DNA from 3 places in the Saccharopolyspora karakumensis genome. Region 1 is predicted to be linked to each of the others. Evidence: riboswitches for the same ligand, from Rfam matches in the RefSeq annotation. Region 1 holds a riboswitch; each other region holds the start of a gene.
The links. A riboswitch is a leader RNA that binds a small molecule or an ion and turns the genes downstream of it on or off. The one in region 1 is predicted to bind thiamine pyrophosphate.

Region 1 (7,046 bases):
TCGAGGTCATCGACGTCCGCGACGAGCCGTCGGCATCGCTGCTGATCGACCCGTCTGTCACCGGTGACGACATGTTCTTCGGCATCGAACCCGGGCTGTTCCGCACCGGCGACGACGACATCCGCGACGTCGTGGTGTGCATGCAGTCGGACCTGCTCGACGAATCGGTTCCCGCGCTGGCCGGATTCCTGCTGGACACGCTGCGCGAGTGGCAGGTCAAGCCCGAGCAGGTCGCCTTCGTGGAGGGCATCCCGCGCACCGACCGGGAGGTGTTCTCGCTGGTCGAGCACGATCTGCCGGGCGCCCGCTTCCACGCGTTCGACGAGATCCTGCGCGACGGCCTGCCCGCCAAGCCCGGCCAGCGGTGGTTGTCCACGCGGTTCCACCTGCACCTGCTGGCCGCCGCTGCGGGCGCGAGCGGGGTCGCGGTGTCGATCAACTCGGGTTACTACACCAACAAGCACCGGTCGTTGATCGACCGCGGTTCCGGCTGGGAGCTAAGCGAGGGACTGCGGATTCCGTCGAGCCCGAGCGCCGGCGGCTTCAGCTCCGCCGCGCTGCGCGAGTTGCAGCAGCGCAAGGCGGCGCTGGCGAAGGCGATCTACGGCTGAGGGACCCGGTCCTGCTCGATGCGCACGGTGTCGGCGAGCGCGTTGGTCCCCTCCGGGGTGCGCGACTCGGGGATCTCGCACTCCGTGGCCTCGGGCTCGACCGCGGACTGCGGCCAGATCTGCGGCGCCTCGATGCCGGGGAGCAGCTGCGCGGACTCGGGAGCCTCGCGACCGTCCTTGCGGCGGTCAGCGATGTAGAACGGCGCGGCGGCCAGGATCGGGACCGACATGCCGAGAAAAACGATCAGAAGTGAAGACATTGCCCCAGAACTCCATCCACGCCTGCGGAAGATTCCGCCACTCACAACGCCCTGCTAGGACAGGGGGCTCGTCCAGCATGTCGCTGTGCGAGCCACTTCGTTAACACCCCAAGATTGTGTCACGCATCACAGAATGAATCACGCTGTGGCGTGGTGCGAAACGGATGACGGCCCGCCGCTCCCGGCGAGCCGTCATCGGCGTTTCCGAGACGCGAAACCCTTGTCATGCAAGGAATTTCGCAGTGGGCCAGGTTTCCTTGACCCACGCGCCGTTCCAGAACACCCACTCGTACTCGGTCGCCCGGGTGAACGCGGCGAACATCTGCTCGCGCGTCGCCTCGTCCGAGCGCGCCGCGACCTTGTCGACGAGCTCCCGGGCGGCCAGCACGGCCTCGGCGAACTCGTCGTCGGCGTAGGTGGTGATCCACGCCTTGTAGGGGTGGCCCTCGATGTCGCCGGTGGCGTCGAGGATCGTGCTGCCGACGTACTGGTACACCCAGAAGCACGGCAGGATCGCGGCCAGCAGCACCGGGTACGACTCGGTCAGCGCGCAGGCGCGCAGGTAGGACGTGTAGGCCAGGCACGACGGCGAGGTGTCCACACCGGAGATCTCCTCGTCGGTCAGGCCGAACTCGGCGACGTAACCGGCGTGCAGCCGCCGCTCCTCCACCAGCGCGCCCTGCGCGGCGCCGGCGAGGAACGCCGCGTCGGCCGCGTCATCGGCCCTGGTCGCCGCGGCCGACAGCGCCTGCGCGAAGCCGACCAGGTAGCGCGCGTCCTGCACGATGTAGAAGGCGAAGACGTCCCGCTCCAGGCTGCCGTCGGCCAGCGCCTTGTTGAACGGGTGGTCCACGATCGCCTGCTGCAATCCGGCGGTGCGCTCCCAGGCCTGGGCGCAGAACCCTCCGGCGGGCGGAGCGGGCAACGTGCTCATGAGAACCCCTCACACAATTCGGAATCTCGGGTGCGGTGGCGAAGCGGACGGCGGTGGTGACGCGAACCGTCCACGATTGAAGTCCGATGTGCCCGGACGGTTCGGACCAGAACCGCCCTCGGCCCCTCACCACCAGTGGTGGAAGTGGTGCACCGGGCCGTGGCCGTGACCCACGTCGAGGCGCTCCGAGGCGCGCAGGGCCTCGGTGAGGTACCGCTTGGCCTCGCGGACGGCCTCCAGCCAGTCCGCGCGCTGCGGGCGCAGCGCCGCGATCGCCGCCGAGAGCGTGCACCCGGTGCCGTGATCGTTGGTGGTGGGCACCCGCTCGCTGCTGAGGAACTCGGCCAGGCCGTCGCCGTAGAGCAGGTCGACGCTCGACTCGCCGCTGAGGTGCCCGCCCTTGAGCAGCACCTGCTTGGCGCCCAGCGCGGCCAGCCGCTCGGCCTGCGCGGGCATCTCGTCGGGACCGCCGATCTCGGCCTCGCCGAGCAGGTCGGCCGCCTCCGGCAGGTTCGGCGTGATCAGGTCCACCCTCGGCAGCAGCTCGTCGCGCAGCGCACCGACGGCCTCCGGCGCGAGCAGCCGGTCACCGCTCTTGGCGACCATGACCGGGTCGAGCACCACGAACGGGGGCGAGTAGCGCTCCAGCACGGCGGTGACCGCGCGGATGACCTCGGCGTTGGCCAGCATCCCGATCTTGACCGCGTCCACCCGAACGTCGTCGAGCAGCGTCACCAGCTGGTCGGTGATGAAGTCCGGCGGAACCTCCTGCACCCGGCTCACCCCGGTGGTGGTCTGCGCGACCAGCGCGGTGATCACCGACATGCCGTAGGCGCCGTTGGCCGAGAACGCCTTGAGATCAGCCTGGATTCCGGCGCCGCCGCTGGGGTCGGTCCCGGCGATGGTCAGCACATTGGGAGCCATGACGTCCCTCCGCTAGTACGAGCTAGGTCAGGTTCGACGGGTCTGTTCTCAGCCCTGGCAGGGCACCCCGCGTCACTGGCACCAACCTAACAACCCAGGGCAAGCCCCCGGCCCGCGCGGTTCACTCGATCAACCCGATCACCTGGCCGACGTGGAGCACTTCGCCCCGCCGCACCTGGTGCCACAAGGTCCCCGTGGCCAGCGCCGACATCCGGATCGCGGCGCCGTCGGACTCGGCGGGGCGCAGCTCGGCCAGCGGCTGGCCCACCCGAACCCGGCTCCCGTCGGAGGCCAGCCAGCGCACCAGCCGCCAGCGGGCCGGGCCCGCGCGCTCACCCGGCAGGTGAAGATCGGTCATCCCGGCCCCCCGGCTCGCCAGAGCCGCAAGGATGCGACGAATGCCGCAGCGGATGAGCCCACCGGAGGGAAAAGCCACCCCGATGGAGCAGTGCGACCGCGATCGATTTCACACCGTGAAAGCCCCCACCGGAAGGCGAGGTCATCCTTCGCAGCGGACTAAAGTGGAGGGCGATGGAAACCACGACCGATGCCCCAGGCTTCGCCCGCTCGCGCCGGCAGCGTCCCGAACAGGACCCCGCGCAGATCTGGGCGCCGCTAGCGGACCTGACCGAGGCCGCCGTCGCGGCCGCCGGATCGGGGACGGTGGCGATCACCCGCGGTTTTGACCGCAACAGCCGTCAGCGCGCCAAGGCACTGCGCGATCTGCTGGCCCGGCGCGACGTGCCCGCGATCGAGGTCACGCCCGCCCCGGGCAGCGACCGGTTGCTGGCCGACGTGGCGGTCAGCGCCGTGGTCAACCTGATCGGCGCCGGTTCGTGGCAGCCCTACCGGCTCGCCGCGCAGCTGCGCGCCCCGGTGCTGACCCCCAAGCCCGGCACCGAGCCGGGTGACGAGGTCAACCGGGACGTCATCGCCCTGGCCGGCGAGGAGTCCGGCAAGCGCGACGTCGCGCTCTCGCACGTCGCGGTGCGCGGCGACCAGCCCACCGAGGGCCGGCTGACCGTCTCCTTCGACGGCACCGAACAGGTCATCGACGGCGGCTGGCTGACCGCCACCGTGACCGGCGACCGGCTCAGCGTGCAGTTCGGCGGTCAGGAGCTGGACGAGCGGTCGGTCAACACCGGCGAGATCCGGATCGAGGCCTCCGACGCGCCGCACCGCCTGGTGCGCGACGAGCTCCCGATCGCCGACTTCGAGGGCGCGGTCGTGCTCTCCGCCGAGCCCGCGGGGCTGAAGGTACGTCCGGTCTGACGGTTTCTTGGGCCGGACGAGTGTCGTCGGCTAACAGCGTTCGCTCAGGGGCGATTCCCGGTTGTGGGGATCGCCCCGAGTTGCGTTCGGGCCCGCGAACCCGGCCGTGGCCGCGCACACTTCCCGTTGTTTCGGCGAAGTGCCGTCACGCCCCTCGGATCGGTGCGTCCCTCCACCAGGAGCGCGCGCTGCGCGGCTCCACCGCACCAAGCGGATCGGCACAGGGAGGCTGGGACTGTGGGGCCCAACCAGGAGTGGCACGTCAGCTGCCGCGACGTCGCCGGACGGCGACGAGACATGTCGGTGTTCGTCAACCACGGCCGGGTCGTCATCGTCGCGCCGCCCGGGGAGACGGCGGTGCTCTCACCGCTGGAAGTCGGCCGCCTGCGCGCGGCCTTGCGCGACGCGGTGGTCACCGCCGCCGGCGTCGACTAGGAACCTGGGGGTCGGCGCGGCGGGGGAAGCTCCTCCTCCCCTCGCCGCACCGCCTCACTTCGCCGCCCAGGCGGTGGGTCTTCCGGAGCGGTGAGGAGGGGATCCGCTCCGCCCCCTCGCGATCGCGGAACCGGGATACTCGACACGGAGGACTTGGCCGGGAGGATTACTCACGGCACAATCTACTCCCGAGTAGGTTTCACGGACGAGGGGTGACCGAGTGAGCGTTTTGCGGCGACTGCCCAGTTTTCTTACCAACCACGCCGCACCGGCACTGCACACCTTGTTCGTGCTGGCCAGACAAGGCGTCATCCGGCCCATGCGGCCGGACAAGCTGGCGCGCATCGCGCTGGCCTACCGCCGGTGGGGCATCACCCTGCCGCTCGGGTTCGCCGTCGGCGCCGCCCGCCACCCCGATCGCCCCGCTGTGATCGACGAGCGCGGCGCGCTCAGCTACGCCGAACTCGCCACCCGCACCACGCGCCTGGCCGCCGCGCTGCGCGACCGCGTTCCCGGCAAGACCCGCATCGGCGTGCTCACCCGCAACCACCACGGCCCCGTCGAGGTCATCGTCGCCGCGGCCAAGCTCGGCGTCGACGTGGTGCTGCTCAACGTCGGGCTCAGCACCCGCCAGCTCGCCGACGTGCTCGCCGAGCAGGACGTCAGCGTGCTCGTCCTCGACGAGGAGTTCGCCGGGCACCTCCAGGACCTGCCCAGCGACCTCGACGTCGTCCTCGGCTGGGCCGACGGCCCCACCGAGCACAACACCCTCGACCACCTCATCGCCACCGGCACCGGCAAGCAGGTGCCCCGGCCCAAGCGGCACTCGCGGCTGATCGTGCTCACCTCCGGTACCACCGGGACGCCCAAGGGCGCCCGCCGCCCCGACCCGCCGAGCCTGAACCCGGCCGGCGCGGTGTTCTCCCGCATCCCGCTGCGAGCGGGCGAGCGCGTGCTGCTCAGCGCTCCCCTGTTCCACACCTGGGGCATCGCCGGGTTCCAGCTCTCCGCCGTCCTCGGCGCCACCCTGGTGCTGCGACGCAAGTTCGACGCGATCGACACGCTGCGCACCATCCAGCGGCACCGCGTCGGTGGCATGTTCGGCGTCCCGGTCATGCTCCAGCGGATGCTCGACCTGCCCGCCGAGGAGCGCGAGCGCTTCGACACCTCGTCGCTGCGCGTCGTCGCCGCCAGCGGCTCCGCGCTGCCCGGCGACCTGGCCACCACGTTCCAGCGCGCCTTCGGCCCGGTCCTCTACAACCTCTACGGCTCCACCGAGGTCTCCTGGGTGAGCATCGCCACCCCCGCCGACCTGCGCGCCGCACCGTCCTCGGCCGGACGTCCGCCGCGCGGCACCACGGTGCGCATCCTCGACGACAACGGCGAACCCGTCCGCCGCGGCGAGACCGGCCGCATCTTCGCCGGCAACGACATGCTGTTCGACGGCTACACCAACGGCAACAGCCGCGAACGCCACGAAGGGCTCATGTCCACCGGCGACCTGGGGCGGTTCGACCGCTCCGGGCGGTTGTTCATCGCCGGCCGCGAGGACGACATGATCATCTCCGGGGGCGAGAACATCTACCCCAAGGAAGCCGAGGACGCCATCGTCGGAATCGCCGAGGTCTCCGAAGCCGCCGTCATCGGCGTCGACGACGCCGACTTCGGCCAGCGCCTGGCCGCTTTCGTGGTCCCGCGCGAGAAGGGCTCCATGGACGCCGACCAGGTGCGCGACCACGTCCGCAGCCGGGTGTCGAAGTTCGCCGTCCCCCGCGACGTGATCTTCCTCGACGAGCTCCCCCGCAACGCCACCGGCAAGGTGGTCCCCCGCGAACTGCGGACGCACCTCGACGGGTAGCCCCGAAGCTTGCGATCCCGACACTCTTGCCGCGATCAACCGGTCGCGGGAGTTAGGCTGCGTCGAGTGAATGACCGTCTAGTGTGGATCGACTGCGAAATGACCGGGCTGGAGCTCGGCAAGGACGCGTTGATCGAGATCGCCGCCCTGGTCACGGACGCGGACCTCAACATCCTCGGCGAAGGCGTGGACATCGTCATCCACGCCGCCGACGACGCCCTCGCGGGCATGCCCGAGGTCGTGCGCGACATGCACGACCGCTCGGGGCTCACCGAGGAGGTCCGCGCATCCCGGGTGACCCTCGCCGAAGCAGAGCAGCAGGTCCTGGAATACATCCGGCAGTACGTGCCCGACGTGCGGTCCGCGCCGCTGGCGGGCAACTCCATCGCCACCGACCGCGGGTTCATCGCGCGCGACATGCCGCAGCTCGACGCGCACCTGCACTACCGGATGGTCGACGTCTCCTCCATCAAGGAGCTCTGCCGGCGCTGGTACCCGCGCATCTACTACGCGCAGCCGGAGAAGGGCCTCGCCCACCGCGCGCTGGCCGACATCCGCGAATCCATCCGCGAGCTCGCGTACTACCGGCGCACCGCGTTCGTCCCGCGCCCCGGTCCGAGCAGCGAGCAGGCACAGGCCATCGCAGCCGAACTGCTCAGCGACCCCGGAGGGGTCAGCGGGACCACGCGAGCCCGCGAGGAGTCCTGAGACCCCGCTGAGCTGCTCGGACGCGAAAACCGGAGGCGGTGGAA
Region 2 (7,046 bases), on a different contig from region 1:
ACCACCTCCAGCTTGACCCAGTTGGTCTCGAGGGCTTCGCGGGCGAGCTGCGCGGTGAGCACCGCTTCGGCGGCGGTGCGGCAGCCCGCCGTGTTGGGCAGCGCCTCGATGCCGAGCTTGCGCAGCAGGTCGAGGACACCGGTGCCGCCACCGGCGTCGGCGCGGCGCATCGCGACGGTCGTCAGCTCGGTTCCGGAGGCGATCAGCGCGCGCTCCAGCACGGCGAGGTTGTTCGCCCCGCCGGTCCCGGTGATCAGGCGCGAACCGAACTCGCGGCCGGCGATCAGCAATGGGTCGTCCACGGTCACCCTCCTTGCACTGCGGTGAGGACTTCGATGGTGGCGTCGGCGTGCAGCGCCGTGGTGGGCCACGACGCGCGCGGCACCACCGCGCCGTCCAGCGCCACGGCCACGCCTCGTTCCGGGACGCCGAAGTCGTCCAGCACGGACGCGAGGGTGGCGCCGGTGGCGACCTCCCGCGCGTCGCCGTTGATCACGACGTTCACTGCTGCCCTCCCAAACGGCTCGGATCGGTGGCCTTGATCAGCGGTTCCGGCTCTTCGCCGCGCAGCAGCGCCAGCACGGCGTCGACGGTGACCGGCGTGAGCAGGAACCCGCCCCGGTGATGTCCGGTGGCGGCGAGCACTCCCGGCTCCAGCCAGCCGATCACCGGCAGGTTGTCGGTGGTGCTCGGGCGCAGCCCGGCAGTGGCCTCGACCAGCGCGTACTCGGCGATGCCCGGCATCACGATCTCGGCGTCGGCGAGCAGGTCGCGGACGCCGCCGACGGTGACCTCGGTGTCGAAGCCGACCTCGTGCTGGGTGGCACCGAGCACCACTCCCCCGTCGTCGCGCGGCACCAGGTAGCAGGGCCTGCCGCGCACCGGACCGCGCACGGTGCGGGTCGGCGGTGGCAGCGCGGTGGCTCGTCGCCGCAGCCGCAGGATCTCGCCCTTGACCGGGCGGATCCGGTCGGCGAGCGCCGGGTGCAGCGAACCCGAGTGCGCGCCTGCGGAGATCACCGCGACATCGCACTCCACAGTGGACTCGGCGAGCTCGACCGCGCCCGGCCGGACCGCCTCGGCGCGTTCGGCGACGAACTGCACGCCCGCGGCTTCCGCTGCTGCGCGCAGCGCGGTCAGCGCGAGCCGGTTGTCCACCGCGAGATCACCCGGCACCTCCAGGCCACCGCGCACCGCGGGGCCCAGCGAGGGCTCGCGCCTGCGCAGCTCGCGTCCCGTCAGCCGGGTCACGCTGCGGCCCAGCCCGGCCAGGTACCCGGCGACGTTGTCGAGCTCTTCGCGGTCAGCACCGTCGACGCCGAACATCAGCGTGCCCTCGGTGCGCAACCCGGACGGCAGCCCGGCCGCGCGGCTGAGCTCGTGAGCGAAGTCCGGCCAGCGGTTCAGCGACGTCGAGCCCAGTTCGAGCAGTTCTTCCTCGCCGGGCCACGCCTCGGCGAGAGGCGCGAGCATCCCGCCCGCGACGTACGAGGCACCTGAGGCGGGGGCCGGGTCGACCAGGCTCACCCGGTTGCCGGCCGCAGCGGCGCGCCAGGCCACCGACAGGCCGACGACTCCGCCGCCCACCACCACGACATGATCGGTTCGTTTCTCAGACAACTCCACGCTCCCTGCGCCGGCATGACCCGGATCAGGTTCGACGGTCGGAGCCCTGCGCTCCCTCTCAGCCCGGTCCGCCGGGCTCCCGTGCTCACCACCGTCCACCGTACCCGTCAACAGATCGCGACGTCAGCGCCTGGTCCGGAGGATCTGCTGAGGAAGACCGCGGAGCCGCTGCTTCAGGTGTGGGACTCAGCCGGCACCGCCGCGGGTTCTCCAGCGGTTTCGTGGCGAGCACGCCGGGACGCCGTGCATTGGACATACATCAGGAGCGGCGCACGGAGTCCACGGAACCGCTCAGGTTCCGCTACCCGCACCGCAAAGCAAAGCATCCACGAAACAGGCTTTAGGCTGGGGACATGCCTGGATTGGACGGCTTCGGGATTCGCGCGCGCCTCGCCGAGGCGAAGTTGTACCTGTGCACCGACGCTCGCAGCGAGCGAGGTGACCTCGCGGAGTTCGCCGACGCCGCGCTCGCCGGTGGTGTCGACATCATCCAGCTGCGCGACAAGGGCACGGGCGGTGCTCCGCTGGAGGCCCGCCACGAGCTCGCCGCGCTGGAGGTGCTGGCCGAGGCCTGCGTGCGGCACGGCGCTCTGCTGGCGGTCAACGACCGCGCGGACGTCGCGATGGCCGCCGAGGCCGACGTGCTGCACCTGGGCCAGGACGACCTGCCGGTGGACATCGCCCGCCGGATCGTCGGCGACCAGGTGGTGATCGGCCGCTCCACGCACGACATCGCCCAGGCCGACGCGGCGGCGACCGAGCCGGGCGTGGACTACTTCTGCACCGGGCCGGTGTGGACGACTCCGACCAAGCCCGGCCGTCCGGCCGCGGGCATCGACCTGGTCCGGCACACCGCCGAGCACCGGGGGCACGGCCGTCCGTGGTTCGCCATCGGCGGCATCGGACCCGAGAACCTCGACGAGGCGATCGAGTCGGGTGCCGAGCGCATCGTGGTGGTCCGCGCGATCACCGCCGCCGACGACCCGGAAGCCGCCGCCCGCGACCTGCGGGCACGGCTCCCCTGACCTGACGACGAGCGACCCCGGGACCGAAGATCCCGGGGGTCGTCGTGCGCGAACGCGGGTGTCAGCGGGAGCCGCTGTCACCGATCACTGGGTCAGCAGGGAGACGCCGTAGGCCGACAGGGCCTCGTTGACCGGCTGGAAGTAGGTCGTGCCACCGCTGGTGCAGTCGCCCGAACCACCCGAGGTCATGCCCTGGGCCTGGTCGCCCGAGATGAACGAGCCACCGGAGTCGCCCGGCTCGGCGCAGACGTCGGTGCGGGTCAGGCCCTCGACGGTGCCCTGCTCGTACTGCACGGACTGGTTCTTGGCCTCCAGCGCGCCGCAGTGCCAGCCGGTGGTGGAACCGGAGCGGCAGATCGACGCGCCCTCCGAGGCCTCCGTGGATCCGGCCACGGCGACCGTGCCGCCGCTGTAGTCGTTCACCGCGGCCTGCGGGCTGTCGTCGGTGCCGACGGAGATGAAGGAGTGGTCATCACCGGGGAAGGACGAGCCCTCGAAGGTGCCGCTGGGCTCGGTGGTGGTGTCGCCCGTCCCGCCGCAGTGGCCGGCGGAGACGAACCCGCCCTCCACGGCGAAACCGACGGAGCAGCGAGCGCCGCTGCCGATGTAGTAGGCGTTGCCGCCGACGACGTCCATCAGCGTCCGGGGCTGCTCCTGCGACTCGACGACCTTCACCGCCTCGGCGGGCACGCCCGCGGCCTGCGCGAACTGCGCGGCCTCGGCGGCGGCACCCGGCTTGACGGTGACGACGACGGCGTTCTGCTTGTTGCTCGCGTACCAGCCGGTGACGCTCTTCGGCGCCTGCGCCTTGCCGGCGTTGAGGCCGTCGACGACCCCGTTGAGCTGCTTGGTGCTGAAGGCGACCTGGCGGACCTCGGCACCCGCGGCGCGGACCTGCTCGGAGCGGGCCGCGTCGGTCACGCCGACCACGAGCTTGCCCGTGGCGGAGTCGAAGTAGGCGCCGCCGAAGGAGTCGGCTAAAGCGTCGCGCAGGGTGCTCTCGGTGCGCTGAGCGGCGGACTCGAGCTGGAGCCGGTCGAGGGCCTGCTCCTTGGTGAGGCCGAGGTCGCGCTGCATCGCGTCGAGCAGCGTGCCCGCCACCGGGACGGCGGTGGGTGCGGTGGCGGTGGCCGGCATGGTCAGCGCGGCGACCGTGCCCGCGGTGACCAGAACGGTCCCGGCAATGCGAGCCGCGAGTCTACGTTTCATCTCGTGTCTCCCTTGTCATGACCTGATCTCTCAAGGCCCCGTCGCCGGTCCAGTATCAGATTTCCTCAGGGGAATCACATCCAGCTTTTAGCGCAATGTGCGCAAAACAACTCCGATTGATTTTCGATCAACCTCGGAATGAGGTGCATTTCACCGTTTTTCGCATTTATCGGAGCGGCACTCCCGGAGCGACCGACTCGGGTGTGGGTTCGGTGGTCGATGATTGCGTTGCGGGCGAACCGGTTTCGCTCGGATGCTGCGTCGGCGGCTGCGTCGGCGGCACGCTCGGGGCGGGTTTCTGCGAGCTGGCCGGCGGAGCGGATGGTTCCGGCGACGGCGTCTCGCTGGTCGGCACCGGTTCGCTGGTCGTGGGCTCGACGGGCTCGGCTCTGACCGGAGCCCGCGGCGCGGGCTGGAGCACCCGGCCGAGCGTCGTGCCGTCACCGCCCGACAGCGGGCGGCCGGTGAGGCCCTCGAACCCGGTCACCAGCAGCATGCTCACCGCGAACACCGCCGCGCACGTCGCACCGACCAGGGTCCAGCGCCCCCACCTGCGGCGGGGCACCGGCGGGGAGAGCACGGTCCGGGTGCCGGAACGCTCGGCGGCGGGCTCCTCGACGGCTTCCCCGCCCGGCCACTGCAAGCCCGTGACCTGGATCTTCCGGGTCGCTTCCTCGGCCCCCGAGACCTGGGTGGACTGGGTCCTGCGCTGCCGCAGCACCGAGGCCCGCGCGGCGGCGACCACCGCCTTCTCCCGGGTCTTCTCGATCGACCGCTGGTAGAGCGCGCCGCCGATCGTGATGATCACGCTGGTCAGACCCGCGCCCACGACGGTTCCCGCGACGCCGAGCCGGGAGCCCAGGAAGGCCGCCGTCACCGACGCCAGCGCCGCGCCACCGACCTGCGCCGGCGACACCTGCGTCTTCTTCTCGCTCTGCTTCTCCGGCTGATCTTCAGCCGAATCCGCTCCGCCCCTCGCCATTTCCCTCACACACGCAATTGGAGTCGCACATCTGCATCACCAACGCGCGTGCCGGGACGTATTCTCCGCCTCGGCCGCTTTCGTGAGGACTCCCACGACGTGTAACGAAAAGCGGTGTCACTGCGCGAAAACGCGATTGCGCACCGTTATGGGATCAGGCCGGCGGGTTGAGCCGCGCGACGAACTTGTACCGGTCACCGCGGTAGATGGAGCGGACCCATTCGACCGGGCGACCCTCGGTGTCGAACGAGTGCCGGGACAGCAGCAGCATCGGCAGGCCGACGTCGGAGCCGAGCAGTTCGGCCTCCTCCGGGCTGGCGAGTGCGGTCTCGATGGTCTCCTCGGCGTGCCCGAGCTCGACCTCGAAGGTCTCCCGCAGCACCTGGTAGAGCGACCCGCCGGACTCCAGCTTCGCGGTCAGGCCGCGGAAGCGGGCCAGCGGCAGGTGCGTGGTCTCTATGGCCATCGGTTCGGCGTCGGCCAGCCGCAGCCTGCGCAGCCGCAGCACGGCGGAACCGGCCTTGGTTCCCAGCAGGACGGCGAGCTCCTCGTCGGCGGCCTCCTCGACGACCTCCAGCAGCCGGGAGGTCGGCTGCCTGCCCTGGGCGCGCATGTCCTCGGTGTAGGAGGACAGCTGGAGCCGCTGGGCGACCTTGGGCTTGGCGGCGAAGGTGCCCTTGCCCTGCACGCGCAGCAGCCGGCCTTCGACGGTCAGCTCGGCCAGCGCCTGGCGGACGGTGGTGCGCGAGACGTCGAACTCGGAGGCCAGCGAGCGCTCGGTCGGAATCGGCGAACCGGGCGGCATCGACCTGAGCAGGTCGAGCAGGTGCTGCTTGAGCCCCCAGTACTTCGGTTCCCGTGGTGCGCGGCCCTGCGAATCCGCCCCGCCGGACACGGTCGTGTCGAGCATCGTTCCTCCTACCCGCCGCAGCCTGACCTCCGAGCATGCCCGACCGCGCGGCCCCGCGAAACGCGTCTCCGGCAGATCGTTCGCACTGATCAATTCAGACTTTGGTGTGCGTGCACACTAACGCCAATTCCTGTTGACAATGAGTGTCGCTCACCACAATCCGCGATGCCCCGGCGGCCGTGGTGAAGCCGACCATCGGACGAACGAGGGTGCTCTCCGGTTCCGGACCGGGTAGAATTGGTCTGGACCTTATGGAAGGGATGGGCCGAGATGTCCGCCACCCCCGGCACCCACATGAAGTACGAGATCGACCAGCAGCCCGCGATCTTCGCGGACCTGCTGGCCGCGCAGGAGCAGTTCGCCGAGGTCGCGGCGGTCGTCGCCGAACGCCGCCCGCGGTTCGCGCTGCTCGCGGCGCGCGGCTCCAGCGACCACGCCGCGCTGTACGCGAAGTACCTGATCGAGGTGCTCCTGCAACTGCCCGTCGGCCTGACCTCACCCTCGACCACCACGCTCTACGGCGCACGACCGGACCTCACCGACGTGCTGCTGCTGACCGTCAGCCAGAGCGGCGGCTCGCCCGACCTGGTCGCGGTCACCGAGTCCGGCCGGGCCGGCGGGGCGCTCACCGTCGCGGTCACCAACACCACCGATTCCCCGCTCGCCTCGGCCGCCGAGCTGTCGCTGAACATCCGCGCCGGCGCGGAGCAGGCGGTCGCCGCCACCAAGACCTACAGCGCCACGCTGCTGGCGTTGTACCTGCTCATCGATGCCATTCGCGGTGGGGACGCCGCCCTGGCCCGAACCCTCCCGGACCTCGCGGCCGGCACGCTCGCCGACGCGGCCGACCCGGTCGAGGAGGCCGTGCAGCGGTACCGCTTCGCCGGCCGGATGGTCACCACCGGCCGCGGGTACTCGCTGGCGACCGCGCACGAGACCGCGCTGAAGCTGGCCGAGACCAGCTACCTGTCGGCCCGCTCCTACAGCGGCGCGGACCTGCTGCACGGACCGGTCGCCGCCATCGACGCCGAGACCGCGGTGCTCGCGCTGTGCAGCGCGGGCCTGGGCGGCGAGTCGACGCGCGAGGTCGTCGAGGCCGTGCACCAGCGCGGCGCCGACATCTGCGCGATCGGCTCGGCGGCGGCGAAAACCCCGGCCGCGCACCGGATCCCGGTTCCGGAGTCGGCCGAGGAGGTCGCTCCGATCCTGGAGATCCTGCCCGCCCAGCAACTGGCCCTGGGCCTGGCGCTCGCCAGGGGCATCGACCCCGACAACCCCCGCGGCCTGCAGAAGG
Region 3 (7,046 bases), on a different contig from region 1:
GGACGCCAGCTACAAGGCGGTGACGCCCTGCACCGTGCTCTCGCTCGGCCGGCGGACCTTCCAGGAGCTCAACGGCTCGTCGGAATCGCTTCGCGAGCACGTCCGGGAGGTCCTCGCCGGGCCCGGTCGGCCGCACAACCCGCACGGCGAGGCCGACATCGACATCGCATCGGGCCACACCGGCGAACCGTCGCTGACCGGCACGTTCGTCGACTACGAGCTGGCGCCGCGGGAGTACGAGCTCAGCGTGGCCCAGACCGTGCTGCGCGTGCACAGCCGGGTCGCCGACCTCTACAACCAGCCGATGAACCAGACAGAGCAGCAGCTCCGGCTGACCATCGAGGCGCTGCGCGAGCGCCAGGAGGAGGAGCTGGTCAACAACCGCGACTTCGGCCTGCTGCACAACGCCGACCTGCGGCAGCGCATCCCCACCCGGACCGGGCCTCCGACTCCCGACGACCTCGACGAGCTGCTGACGCTGGTGTGGAAGGAACCCGGCTGCTTCCTGGCGCATCCGCGCACGATCGCCGCGTTCGGCCGCGAGTGCAGCAAGCGTGGCCTGTACCCGCAGAGCATCGACCTCGGCGGGCACCAGGTCCCCGCGTGGCGAGGCGTGCCGATCCTGCCGTGCGACAAGTTGCACGTCAGCGACAAGCGCACGAGTTCGGTGCTGCTGATGCGGCTCGGCGAGCAGAACCAGGGCGTGGTCGGTCTGCACCAGACGGGTCTGCCCGACGAGTACCGACCCGGGTTGTCGGTGCGGTTCATGGGGATCAACGAGCAGGCGGTCATCTCCTACCTGGTCAGCGCCTACTACTCGGCGGCGGTGATGGTTCCGGACGCGCTCGGCGTGCTCGAGCACGTCGAAGTGGGCCGCGAGAGCTGACCGCGCGGGCCGGTCAGGCAGGCCGGCCCGCTCCTCTCCCCGATCAGAGGAGTTGACACACCTTGACCGCCACCGAGAACCCGGCTCTGAGCCTGAGCACGCAGGCCGCGCGCAGGCTTTCCACGACCACCAAGACGCAGCCGCAGATGCAGGGCAGGACCTCCCGATGGTTGCTGAGGATGCTGCCGTGGGTCGACATCGAGGCAGGAACGTACCGGGTCAACCGGCGGCTGACCTGCGCGGCAGGCGACGGCCTGATCACCTTCACCAACACCGGGGACCAGGTGCGCGTGATCCCGCGCGAACTCACCGAACTGCCGCTGCTGCGCGGCTACGACGACGATTCGGCGCTGAGCGCGCTCGCTGACCGGTTCGTGCAGCGCCACTACGAGCCGGGGCAGCTGGTCTCGGTCGGCGGAGAACCGGCGACCGAGGTGGTGCTGATCGCGCACGGCAAGGTCGACAAGATCCGCAGCGGCGAGTACGGCGAGGACACCGTCGTCGACACTCTGGCGGGCGGCAGGTTCTTCGGCTCCCAGGTGCTGGCGACCGCGCAGTCCACATGGGACAGCACCTACCGAGCGGTCACGCCCTGCATCGTGCTCGCCCTCGATCGCGCGGCGCTGCACGAGGTCACCAGGCAGTTCGACGAGCTGCGCGCGCACGTGGCCGCCGAGTACGCCTCGCCGGCGCCACCGACCAACAAGCGCGGTGAGGTCGACATCGCGCTGGCATCCGGTCATTCCGGCGAAACCGCGCTGCCCGGAACGTTCGTCGACTACGAACTGGCACCGCGCGAGTACGAGCTCAGCATCGCGCAGACCGTGCTGCGGGTGCACAGCCGCGTCGCCGACCTCTACAACCTGCCGATGAACCAGACCGAACAACAGCTCCGGCTCACCCTCGAGGCGCTGCGCGAGCGCCAGGAGAACGAGCTGCTCAACAACCGCGACTTCGGCCTGCTGCACAACGCCGACCTGCAGCAGCGGCTGCACACCCGCACCGGGCCGCCCACCCCGGAAGACCTCGACGAACTGCTGTCCCGCCGCAGGAAGTCGCGGTTCTTCCTGGCACATCCGCGTACCATCGCCGCCTTCGGCCGGGAGTGCAGCAAGCGCGGCCTGTACCCGCAGACCACCGAGGTGCAGGGGCACGCGGTCCAGTGCTGGCGCGGTGTGCCGATCCTGCCCACCGACAAGATCCCGATCAGCGCCAAGGGCACCACCTCGATCCTGTGCATGCGCACCGGCGAGGACGACCACGGCGTGGTCGGCTTGCGCCAGACCGGGATCTCCGACGAGCACGAGCCCGGACTCTCGGTGCGCTTCATGGGCATCAACGAACAGGCGGTCCTCTCCTACCTGGTCAGCGCCTACTTCTCCGCCGCGGTGCTGGTCCCGGACGCGCTCGGCGTCCTGGAGAACGTCGAAATCACCCGCTGAGCGAAGGGAACCCGCAATGACGACGATGCAGCAGGACGCGAACCGCGCCGGTCAGGCCTTCGAGGCGCTGACCAGCAGCCGCACCATGGTCGAACCGGCGCTGCGCGCGGCGGTGGACCGGCTCCCGGACCGGATGCGCCAGGTCGCCGGCTACCACCTGGGGTGGCTCGACGAGCGCGGAAACCCGGTGCGCGCTGACCGCGGCAAGGCGATGCGGCCGACCATGGTGCTGCTCAGCGCCTCGGCCGTCGGCGGCGATCCGGCCGACGCGGTCCCGGCCGCAGTGGCCGTGGAACTGGTGCACAACTTCTCGTTGCTGCACGACGACGTCATGGACGGCGACGTCACGCGCCGACATCGGCCGACGGCGTGGACGGTGTTCGGCAACGCCACCGCGATCCTGGCCGGTGATGCGCTGCTGACGCTGGCGGCCGACGTGCTCGCCTCGTCGCAGCACCCGGAGGCGGCCAGCGCGGTGCGGATTCTCAGCAGCGCGGTCCTCGGCCTCATCGACGGGCAGAACTCGGACCTGGAGTTCGAGACGCGGGCCGACGTGGACGTCGCCGCGTGCCAGCGGATGGCCCGCGACAAGACCGGTGCCCTGCTGGGGGCCGCGTGCGCGCTCGGCGCGCTGCACGGAGGCGGCTCGCCGGAGCAGATCACCAGGTTGCGCAGCTTCGGCGAGCGGCTGGGACTGGCGTTCCAGCACATCGACGATCTGCTGGGGATCTGGGGTGATCCGGCGATGACCGGCAAACCGGTGTTCTCCGATCTGCGCACCCGCAAGAAGACCTTGCCGGTGGTCGCCGCGCTGACCTCGAGCTCCAGCGCCGGCCAGCGGCTGGCGTCCCTCTACTACCGGGAACAGCCGCTGGTCAGCGGCGAACTCGCCCAGGCCGCGGAGCTCGTCACGCTCGCCGGCGGGCGGGCGTGGAGCCAGGCCCAGGCCGATGAGCTGCTCGCCTCGGCGTTGACCGACCTCCGCAGAGCGGAGCCGGAGGAGGACGCGGCAGAGGCGCTCACCGCCCTGGCACACCTGGTGACGCGCCGGGACCACTGAGTCCCGGCGCCCGGAAACGACGGCTCCAGCCACCACCGCCGCCCCTCCGGGCTGGAGCCGTCCCCGGTCTCCGGGCGGTTCGCCGCCACGCGAACCGCCCGGCTCAGGCCTTCCGGCGGCTGCGGGCGAGCAGGCCGATGATGCCCGCGGTCACCGCGGAGATGACGAACGAGGTCAGCGCCGCGCTCATCCAGGTCGGGACGGTGAACCCGATGGCCTCGCGGGCACCGGTCCACAACTCCGTCCACCAGCCCAGTTCGCCGGGGTTGATCAGCTGGAAGGCCGCGAAGCCCAGCAGCCAGGCGATCAGCATCCCCCAACGGGAGGGAGCCTGCGACGAGACGTCCCACTCGCGGTTGCGGGCGTTGTAGAAGTAGTCCAACGCCAGCACGCCGAACATCGGCACGAACACCGACCCGATGAGCAGCAGGAAGTTGGAGAACTGCTCGATGTCCATCGTCAGCGCGGCCAGGGTGCTGATCACGCCGACGATCAGGCTCAGCAGCCGCCGATCGGTGCTGGGGCGCAGGTTCTGGATGGACACCGCGGTCGAATAGGTGTCGGCGAAGGACTGGTCGACCTCGCGCAGCACCAGCACGGCGAAGAACAGCACGCCCAGCGGCGCCGCCAGCAGCGGGTCGAACGCCTTGTCCCCGTCGAACCCGACCAGCGCCAGGCCGAGCAGGCCCAGCAGGTAGCAGGCGATCTGGGTGACCGAGTAGCCGACGGTCGCCGCGGTGAACGCACCGCCGGCAGACCGCGAGTGCCGCGAGTAGTCCGAGGCGACCGGCAGCCAGGACACCGCGACGGCCAGCGCCGCGTCGGCGCCCGGCCAGAACCCCTCCCAGGACCCGTCGTTCATCGGCGGCAACGGCTGGAGCAGCAGCTGCACGAAGAAGTAGACCATCGCGATGAGCACCGCCACGCTCACGTAGCGGCGCAGCAACCGCAGCGCGCCCAGGGGGCGCAAGGTCAGCGCGGTGGTGAGGGCTCCGGCGATGAGCACGTACAGCCACTGCGGTCCGCCGCCGAACAGCGCCTCGGCACCTTGGGCGATCACCAGGAGCTCGAACGTTCCCCAGCCGACCAGCTGGAGGATGTTGAGCACGGTCGGCACGTAGGACAGCCGGGTGCCGAACAGGCCGCGCAGCAGCATCATCGCCGGTGCGCCCGTGCGAGCGCCGGGGATGGCTGCGATGCCGACCATCAGGCTGCCCAGCACGGTCCCGACGACGGTGGCCGTCACGGCGGCTGCGAAGGACAGCTGCGGCACCCCTGCGGGTGCCAGCACCGCGAGCGCACCGCTGAAGCCGAGCAGGCTCACGCCGAGGTTGCCCCAGAAGGCTCCTTGGTCGAGCACGCCCAGCGTTCTGGGTGCCGGTTCGTCCAGGGTGTTCGGAACTTCGGACCGTTCGACGTCAAGCGCCATCGACAGCTCCCTACGCCGGCATTATCCGGACAGGTTCTGCGGTCGGTGGCGCGCTGCGTGCCACCCTCTCAGCCCGATCCGCCCGAGCTCCCGCGTGGATAAGTCGGGCAGACCCTACCTGATCGGGTGAAGCGGGGTAAGTCAGCGCCTCCTGTTGCCGAAAAGCCCCCGGGTGACCTCCCGACCGACGGCGCTGGCCGCGGAGCGCTCGAAAGGTAGGTCGATCCCGCCGCCGAGCCGGGGAGTGCCACTCGGTCGAGCGACGTGCGGGCGCGTCCGCACTAGCACCCCGAACGAGCCGCCAAAAGGCTCGTTGACCACCGGAAAGATCTCCTTCGACGGCATGGGCTGCATCGCTCGATGGAGTTAGAGTCTGGTCGGACCACATGGCTGTGAGCGAGCGTGCGTGAGGAGTGCGTCGTGACCGGATTGGACCGCCTGCGGGCGCGCGTCAGAACCGAGGAATCCCTGGTCGTGGCGTTCTCCGGTGGCGTGGACTCGGCACTGCTGGCCGTGGTGGCGCACCAGGAGCTGGGAGCGCGGATGCTCGCGGTCACCGCCGTGTCGCCGAGCCTGGCGGCCGAGGAGCGCAAGCGGGCCAAGAGCTTCGCCCGCGAGCACGGCCTCGCCCACGTCGAGGTCTGCACCGACGAGGCCGATCGGCCCGAGTACGCCGCCAACGACGGAAATCGCTGCTACCACTGCAAGTCCGCGCTGTTCGACGCGGTCGAGCCGCTGGCGGCGACGATGGGCGCGACCATCGCGCTGGGCACCAATGTGGACGACCTGGGAGATCACCGGCCGGGCCAGCGCGCGGCCGCTCAGCGCGGTGCGATCGCGCCGATGGTCGACGCCGGCCTCACCAAGGCCGACGTCCGCGCGGCCAGCGCCGAGCTGGGTCTGTCCACTGCGGACAAACCGGCCGCCGCGTGCCTGGCCTCCCGCGTCGCCTACGGCGATCCGGTCACCCCGGAGGTGCTGGCCCGCATCGAGCGGGCGGAGGCCGCCGTCCACGCCCTGGGGTTCCCGGTGTGCCGGGTCCGCGCGCACGGTCAGGGCACGGTGGCGCGCCTGGAGGTGCCCGCCGAGGACATCGACCGCGCCGCAGCGCACCACGCCGAGCTCGACGCCGCGGGCCGGGACGCGGGCTTCGAGTTCTGCGCGCTGGACATGGCCGGCTTCTCCAGCGGCCGGATGAACGTGCTGCTTCCGCTGCTGCCCACGCGGACGGCGTCATGACCGGCTTCAGCGATCTCGGCTACGCCAGGGTCGACACCGATCGGGAGTCCCGCCAAGGCCTTCCGGAGGTGGTCTACGGGCCCGGCAAGCGGCCGGAGGAGATCACCGGCATCGTGACCGAGCTGCTGGCGCGCAGCACCGGCCCGGTCCTGGTCACCAGGGTGGAACCCGAGGTCGCGGCGGCGGTGCGGGTGCCCGGGGGCGACTACGACGAGACGGCTCGGCTGCTGGTGTGGCGACCGGCCGAGCAGCGGGATTTCCGGTTGTGCGTGGCCACGGCGGGCACGTCGGACTGGCCGGTCGCGGCTGAAGCGGACGCGGTCGCCTCCGCGATCGGCCTGCGCACCCACGTGGTCCGCGACGTCGGGGTGGCGGGCATCCACCGACTGCTCGCCGCGAGCGAGGACCTCGAGAAGGCCGACGCGGTCGTCGTGGTGGCGGGCATGGAGGGCGCCCTGGCCAGCGCGATCGGCGGTCTGGTCTCGTGCCCGGTGATCGCGGTGCCGACCTCGACCGGGTACGGCGCCTCGCTGGAGGGCGTGACGGCACTGCTGGCGATGCTGACCTCCTGCGCGGCCGGGTTGACGGTGGTCAACATCGACTCGGGTTTCTCCGCCGCGATGGCCGCGCACCGGCTGGCGACGGTGTCCCGGCGATGATCCTCTGGCTCAACCCCGCGACCGGGCTCTCCGGCGACATGCTGCTGGGCGCGCTGCTCGGACTCGGCGCCCCGCTGGAGCAGGTGCGGGCCGCGATCGAGTCCACCGGCCTGCGGGGGTGGTCCCTGGACGCCGAGCGGGTCCAGGTGGACGGGATCGCGGCGACCAAGGCGGTCGTGACCGCCGACGACGACGCGCCGGAGCGGCACGCGGCGGAGCTGATCGAGCTCGCCTCCCGCGCCCGGCCGGAACCAGTTGCGCGGCTGGCCGTTTCCGCGCTCGAAGCGATCGCCCGGGTGGAGGGCCGGCTGCACGACCGCGATCCGGCGGA

Region 2: it holds a riboswitch for thiamine pyrophosphate, as region 1 does, so the genes downstream of both, thiO (glycine oxidase ThiO) here and thiD (bifunctional hydroxymethylpyrimidine kinase/phosphomethylpyrimidine kinase) in region 1, are expected to answer to the same signal.
Region 3: it holds a riboswitch for thiamine pyrophosphate, as region 1 does, so the genes downstream of both, E1202_RS16020 (purine-cytosine permease family protein) here and thiD (bifunctional hydroxymethylpyrimidine kinase/phosphomethylpyrimidine kinase) in region 1, are expected to answer to the same signal.

Annotation. Positions count from the first base shown of each region.
Region 1 covers NZ_SMLA01000024.1:8,452-15,497, reverse strand. Annotated here, with positions in the region: gene E1202_RS16870 (polysaccharide pyruvyl transferase family protein) at 1-611, shown strand, start outside; gene E1202_RS16865 (hypothetical protein) at 602-871, opposite strand; gene tenA (thiaminase II) at 1,095-1,805, opposite strand; gene thiD (bifunctional hydroxymethylpyrimidine kinase/phosphomethylpyrimidine kinase) at 1,932-2,729, opposite strand; TPP riboswitch at 2,717-2,809, opposite strand; gene E1202_RS16850 (lipoyl domain-containing protein) at 2,851-3,087, opposite strand; gene E1202_RS16845 (hypothetical protein) at 3,261-4,001, shown strand; gene E1202_RS16840 (hypothetical protein) at 4,239-4,436, shown strand; gene E1202_RS16835 (AMP-binding protein) at 4,657-6,294, shown strand; gene orn (oligoribonuclease) at 6,361-7,002, shown strand.
Region 2 covers NZ_SMLA01000015.1:42,659-49,704, reverse strand. Annotated here, with positions in the region: gene thiG (thiazole synthase) at 1-302, opposite strand, end outside; gene thiS (sulfur carrier protein ThiS) at 305-505, opposite strand; gene thiO (glycine oxidase ThiO) at 502-1,620, opposite strand; TPP riboswitch at 1,612-1,719, opposite strand; gene thiE (thiamine phosphate synthase) at 1,980-2,651, shown strand; gene E1202_RS12965 (S1 family peptidase) at 2,736-3,860, opposite strand; gene E1202_RS12960 (hypothetical protein) at 4,027-4,776, opposite strand; gene E1202_RS12955 (GntR family transcriptional regulator) at 4,997-5,752, opposite strand; gene E1202_RS12950 (SIS domain-containing protein) at 6,023-7,046, shown strand, end outside.
Region 3 covers NZ_SMLA01000022.1:2,942-9,987, forward strand. Annotated here, with positions in the region: gene E1202_RS16005 (family 2B encapsulin nanocompartment shell protein) at 1-886, shown strand, start outside; gene E1202_RS16010 (family 2B encapsulin nanocompartment shell protein) at 949-2,328, shown strand; gene E1202_RS16015 (family 2 encapsulin nanocompartment cargo protein polyprenyl transferase) at 2,345-3,388, shown strand; gene E1202_RS16020 (purine-cytosine permease family protein) at 3,492-4,817, opposite strand; TPP riboswitch at 4,808-4,921, opposite strand; gene larE (ATP-dependent sacrificial sulfur transferase LarE) at 5,238-6,056, shown strand; gene larB (nickel pincer cofactor biosynthesis protein LarB) at 6,053-6,715, shown strand; gene larC (nickel pincer cofactor biosynthesis protein LarC) at 6,712-7,046, shown strand, end outside.